Crateriforma conspicua: one gene and its partner. The protein of the gene in region 1 interacts with the protein of each later gene in a pairwise test. Links are inferred from orthologs where the notes say so. Each region holds a gene or a part of one and is shown on either strand. Other genes may lie near its edges.

Region 1 (3,092 bases):
TTTCAGCGTGAAGTACATGTGGCCGCTACGCGGCTTGGCCAGATCGCTGATCTCTCCGGCCACCCACAACGGCGGAAACGTGGCTTCGACCACCGCTTTCAAATGGCCGTTCAGTTCGCTGACCGACAGAATGCGTTCGGGTGATTCCGCCATTGATCAAGCCGTCCCGCCTTTGCCACCGACCGCCGCGTCGCCACACGTGGCGCCGAAACAGGCATCGGGGCCGGGTTGATAGCCGTTGGCGAACGCCGCGCCGGTCATCGGTTTCTTGCCGGCCGGTTGGATCTGATCGATCCGCAAGACGCCGTCGCCGCTGGCCACACACAATCCGTCACCCGATACCAGGTGGCCCGGTTGCGACTGGCTTGGCGCATCGCCACTCGCATCGTCACCGATGGGTGTGACCTGGCGAATCTGTACCCGAACCGGTTTGCCGCCGTTGCCCGGATGAAAGAAGGAAAATGCGACTGGCCATGGCTGCATCCCGCGGACATGGCAATCGATCATGCGGCTGGGCTGTTGCCAATCGATCTGAGCTTCCGCTTTGGAAAGCCGTGGTGCTTTGCTGACCAATGCCGCATCTTGCGGATCGCCGATCACGGATTCTTGATCCCAGTCCAGCAGACGGTCGATCGCTTCGATAGTGGCGTCGACGCCGATGGCCGACAAGCGCTGCTCCAGTTGGCCGGCGGTTTCATCGTCACGAATCTCGGTCACCCGTCGCGCCAAAATCGGACCACCGTCCAAACGCGGCGTCATGTGGATCACGGTGACGCCGGTTTCGCGATCGCCAGATAACACGGCACGTTGCACCGGAGCCGCCCCGCGATAATTGGGTAACAGCGAACCGTGCAGATTGATTCCGCCCAGCGGTGCGGTTTCCAACGCCGCGGGCTTCAATATCTGGCCATAGTCGCACACGACCAGCAAATCCGCGTGCAAGGATCGAAGCTGCTGTACCGTTTCATCATCGTTGATGCTGTCGGGACGGATCACGGCCAGCGATCGCTCTTCCGCCCAGTCGGCCACGGGTTGCGGCGGTGGGCCACCACGGCTTTTCACCGGCGGCAACGGCCGCACGATCACTTGGACGATTTCGTGGGGACCATCGGCGATGCGATCAAACGACGGGACCGCAAACGGTCCGGTGCCCATCAGCACCAGCCGCAACTTAGAATCAGCCACTGGAAGACATCCTTTGGTTTTCTCAGGCGTATTTCTTTTCCCACGCCGACAACGCTTCGACCAATTTGTCGTCCGACGGCAGCGAACCGCTACGCTGTCGCGATAAGTGATCGGCTTGGAATTCGTCCAGCGCCGGCATCAATTCCTTGGTCGCTTGTTCGGGCATGCGGTCAAAAAACAGCACGCCGTTCAAGTGATCATTTTCATGCTGGACCACGCGAGCGAAAAAGCCGTCCAGGACGCGATCGATTTCGTTGCCTTGTAAATCGAACGCCGACAAGCGGATCGTTTTGGATCGCTTCACTTGGCCATACATTCCCGGCAAACTGAGACAGCCTTCCTGGCCCGATTCGGTTCCACGCGGTTTGCTGATCACGGGATTGATGACGACCAATTCTTCGCCGTCGCCGCGGACGCCGGTCGGGTTGCAGACGAACAACCGCAGCGGCAGATCGACTTGGTTGGCGGCTAACCCGACGCCCTCGGATTCGTACATCAAATCCAGCATTTCCGCGACGATGGATTTCAATTCGGCGTCGACGCGGCGAATCGGCTTGCTTTCGTATCGCAGCGTCGGGTGGGGGTACTTGATGACTTCGAGCGGCATGATTTCCAGATGGATCGTTTCGGCGGGCTTTGGGGGCAGCGAGCGACCCGGGACGAACCGGGCCAACGGCTAAGGATGACCGATTGATCGGTGCCTGGGGAGCCCCGGCCGAATCGGCGAACCTGGTCGGTCAGTCAGCGGAGCGAACCGACGCAGCAGATTGTGACAGTCAATCAATCCAGCGACCGCCGATCAGGGCAGCAACGCACCGACGGTTCCGTTAGCCTGCGTTGTGCAAAAGACCCGAAAAACGTCGCTCGACTCAGCCAGCCGATGCCAGAATCCCGCGAAGCAAACTTGCTGACAGACAAAGACCGGATTTCACGACAGTCTGGCGATGCGCGACGATCGATGCTGACGGCGCTCGCCCGGCTTCTGGCCGTTTTCGTCATCGCGACCATGTTGGCGACCGTGCTGATGTGGCTTCGAAACCGATCACCATTCTTGTCGACGATTTCCCTGTGGATGTGGGTGTTTGCCCCGGTTTCCGGCATCGCCGAACAGATTGCCAATGTCGTCACCGTGCAAATTGTCATCGCGGCGCTCTGGCCCGTACCGCGTCTGTTGCGTTGGTATCAATGGCTGACCGTCATGATGGTCATCGTGGGTGTGATGGGATTGCGTGCGGTGGTCCCGAGCTATCCGGAACTGGATTACATCAACCAATGGGTCATGGCGCTGATGATCAGTCAATCACAGCTATTGAGTTTCTTCTTGTCCGCCTTTGTCATGGCAGCCGCCGCGCCCGTTGTGCAGACACACTTGGTGGCAAGAAACCAACCCATGGTTTTGCCGAAACGACAATGGACCATCGCCGGCATCATGGCCGTCACTTTGTTGACCGCCAGCGTCTTTCTAAGCCAACGTGTTTACCGGACTTTGGTGGAATGGTATTGGGACGCCGACGCCATCATCGATTCAAGCGGTTGGCAAATGCTATTCGGCTATGCGTCGTACATCTTTCCGCCGGTAATGATCGCTTGGGCCGCGGCATTTCGCGGGGCCGGTTGGTCTTGGACGTGGGCGATCCTGTTGCTGCTTTTCGCTTGGCTGTTCCAGTTGGCCGGACAACTGTCGATCATGATTTCCATGGAAGCAAACAATCTGTTCATGGTCCTTGGCATTTCCGGGGTGCACTATCTGGTGGCCAACGGATTCGCGTTTCTGGTTCACCGGTGGTGTTTCCGGCGTTGGCACCGGGCGGGATACGACCTTTGGGTGAACGTGCGGTGGGCTGCATGAATCGCACGGCAGCACAGTTCAACCGATCGCCGCGTTCAAATCGTCACGCAGGTCGTCG
Region 2 (3,128 bases), 3.0 Mb from region 1 along the record:
CGGCCAGCAACGATGCCACGACCTTCTTGACGTCGTCCAACTCCACCAGCCCACCGGCCATCGCACGCCGGACGAATCCGCGCGAAGCGTCATCTAGCAGGGTGGGATTCGGGGTCGATGGTTGACCAGACATGAAGTCGCCGAGACGTGTGATTCGTGGGCCCGCAACTCACGGGAACCTCATAGTGTAATGCCTTGCCCTCGATGATCGTCCCCCTTAAGCCCGCGTCACGAGGTGCTTTACGGCCTTCTCAATGAAGTTTGAATGAAGGTCGCCGTTTTTGATGGAAAAACGAAATCTTCCTCAGCCGGAGGGTGCACTTTGATGCCCGTGGGACGCCTCGATCGCCCCCGGGTCGTTTGGACCGTACCAGACCGACTTCAAGAACAAACCGTTCGGCGGAGCGGTGGGACCGGCCAGTTCACGCTTTTTTTCAGCCAACAATTCCGTCACCCAGCACGGCGGATGCTTGCCCAGCCCCACATAGATCAGCGTCCCCACAATATTGCGGACCATGTTGTACAAAAACCCATCGGCCTGAACCTCGATCGCCAAACGCGATTCGCCCCACGGCCCGTCGGGCAACGGGATGATGTCACACGCGGTCACGTGACGGACCGTGGTGGTTCGCGGGGCCCCGGCCGATTGAAAGCACGCAAAATCCTTGCGCCCGACGATCAACTGGGCCGCTTCGGCCATGGCATCCAAGTCGACCCGTTTTCGCAGCCGATACCAGTACCGGTGTTCCAGCGGATTGCGGTTGCCGCCGTTTTGCAATTGGTACCGATACCGCTTGCTGACCGAATCACGAATCGCATGGAAATCGTCCGGCGCGTCGACCGCATCGGTGACCAAGATCGAATCCGGCAGGGCCACATTGATCGCCGTGGCCAGTTTTTGGGCCGGCGCATTCCATCGCGGCATCGTACAGCTGGCGACCTGGGCGATCGCGTGAACGCCGGCATCGGTCCGCCCGCTGCCGACGACATGAACACGCGCGCCGGCCAACTTCGCGACCGACCGTTCCAACCAACCCTGGATCGTCATGCGACCGGGTTGAATTTGCCAGCCGCTGAAATCGGTGCCGTCATAGGCGACGGTCAACTTGAACGTTCGTGGCGACGTCATGTAACCCATTCGGCCGTCGGCCGCGGACAAGCCACCCTGATCACGACGATGCGGCCGCCAGTTTCTGAATCAACAATTCAGCAATCTGCACGGCGTTGGTCGCAGCACCCTTTCGCAAGTTGTCGCTGACACACCAGAACGCCAGACCATTGGGCGAACTGAGATCCTTGCGAACGCGGCCGACGAATACATCGTCCTTGCCCTCACAATCCTGTGGCATCGGATACTGCTTGTTGTCCAAGTCATCGACCAACGTCACGCCGGGTGCCGCCGCAAACAATTCTCGCGCCTTGTCGACGGAAATCGGGTCGGCGGTTTCCACCAGGATTGATTCGCTGTGGCCGATCGTGACCGGGACGCGCACACAGGTGGGACAAACAACAATATCGTCGTCGCCCATAATTTTGCGTGTCTCGTACACCATCTTCATTTCTTCACTGGTGTACCCCGCTTCCTTTTCCGATCCGATTTGTGGAATCAAGTTGAACGCGATCGGATACTGAAACGTCTTGGCCGGATGCGTCTTGCCGGTCAGGGCGCTGCGGGTGCTGTCGTACAGTTCTTCGTTTCCGGCCAAGCCGGCGCCACTGGTCGCCTGATACGTGCTAACGACAACGCGACGCACCGGGCAGTGGCGGTGCAGCGCCGCCAGTGCAACCACCATCTGGGTTGTGCTGCAGTTGGGACTGGCAATGATTCCCTGATGGTCATGAATCGCTTCCGGATTGACTTCGGGGATGACCAAAGGAACCTTGGGATCCATCCGCCAATAACCGCTTTCGTCGACGACCACCGCGCCGGCGTCGGTCGCCCACGAAGCAAATTCCGCAGACACTTCATCCGGCGTGCTGGCGACCACGATGTCGATCCCCTGAAACGCATCGGGTTCCAGCAATTGGACCTTCAACGTTTCGTCCGCAAACCGGACCTCTTTGCCGACGCTGCGCTGGGACGCCAACAGCTTCAAGCGATTGATGGGCAGTTTGCGAAGGGCCAACTGTTCCAAAACGATCCGGCCGACGGCACCGGTGGCACCGACGACGGCTAAGTTGACTGACAACGTCGTGATCCTTTGAATTGCAGGATGAAGGTGAATTGGACGGTATGCATCAGGTGTGGCCCGAATCGACGGGGCAACACGATGGATGTCGCGAAACAGACAGAATGAAACGGACGCCCACCCTCAGGTTCGGCCCGTCATCGCCGCCGCCCGGTTCGTCCCGATGGCCCGTCGACGCGGCGACATCCATCATCCTGATCGGTCGTCAAGCGTCCGCAAGCGGCATCCGAATTTCCCCAGAAAACCGCCGTCCGGGGAAAGAAAACATCCGCCTGGATCTTGGTTTCGTCAATAACCGGCGCACGAAAAGACCCTTCGGGGCGACACAAAATCGCCGGGAAGGGTCGTCGTTTCAGCCGTACGCGCCCGGGTTCCAGCTGCGGGCGTTGGGCTCGCAAAAGCCTCGATCAGTTGTCCATGTTCTCGATCGCTTCGGGCAACGATTCGTCGACCAGGCCCCAGCCGCCCCGACCACCTTGAATCCGTGACTGAACGGCATCCTTGGTTTCTTCGTCGTTGGCGTCCCAGAACAGATTGATCTTTTCGTCGGCCAATGGTTCCAACGATCGGAACAAACGGAACCCGACGCCTCGCGATGGGTCGCTGGTGTGCCACCAGGGGCTGACGGGGAAGTTCGGGTCTTCGCTTTTCCAATCATCGTCGTTGCTGGCCAAGCGTGCCGCGCTGCGAAGATCCGGCGGGTCCATTTCCCAGGATCCTCCACGAGCCACGGCGGGCCATGGCGTTTCCGGCCACTGGACCGATTCGATCGCATCGACCGGTTGCTTGTCGGCCAGTCGGGCGTAACCGTCTTCGCTGTACAGATCAACGACCCATTCAGCGGCGTTGCCGTGCATGTCATACAGACCAAACGCATTGGGCTTCTTCGTCGCGACCAAGCCCGGTCCGTCCAATGCGTTGTCGAAGTACCACGCGTAA

The links. Proteins that work in one complex are often made in the same cells at the same time.
Region 2: the proteins of def (region 1) and Mal65_RS23340 interact in binary tests that used the Escherichia coli proteins (3 or more experiments, as listed by UniProt). The link is inferred for Crateriforma conspicua from one-to-one orthologs.

The regions. Positions count from the first base shown.
Region 1 is NZ_CP036319.1:3,385,860-3,388,951, reverse strand. What follows is about bases 1-2,913. They hold def (peptide deformylase), read right to left. Parts: upstream 1,793-2,913; coding sequence 1,208-1,792; downstream 1-1,207. Other genes in these bases: Mal65_RS12680 (hypothetical protein), read left to right, coding at 2,066-2,913; fmt (methionyl-tRNA formyltransferase), read right to left, coding at 157-1,185; xseA (exodeoxyribonuclease VII large subunit), read right to left, coding at 1-153. Also shown: more of Mal65_RS12680, read left to right, coding at 2,914-3,034; Mal65_RS12675 (trans-sulfuration enzyme family protein), read right to left, coding at 3,053-3,092. UniProt on the Escherichia coli protein: Removes the formyl group from the N-terminal Met of newly synthesized proteins. Requires at least a dipeptide for an efficient rate of reaction. N-terminal L-methionine is a prerequisite for activity but the enzyme has broad specificity at other positions.
Region 2 is NZ_CP036319.1:6,382,125-6,385,252, forward strand. The notes cover bases 180-3,128. They hold Mal65_RS23340 (aspartate-semialdehyde dehydrogenase), read right to left. Parts: upstream 2,190-3,128; coding sequence 1,170-2,189; downstream 180-1,169. Other genes in these bases: truA (tRNA pseudouridine(38-40) synthase TruA), read right to left, coding at 305-1,129; Mal65_RS23345 (formylglycine-generating enzyme family protein), read right to left, coding at 2,597-3,128. In the rest of the region: Mal65_RS23330 (serine/threonine-protein kinase), read right to left, coding at 1-133.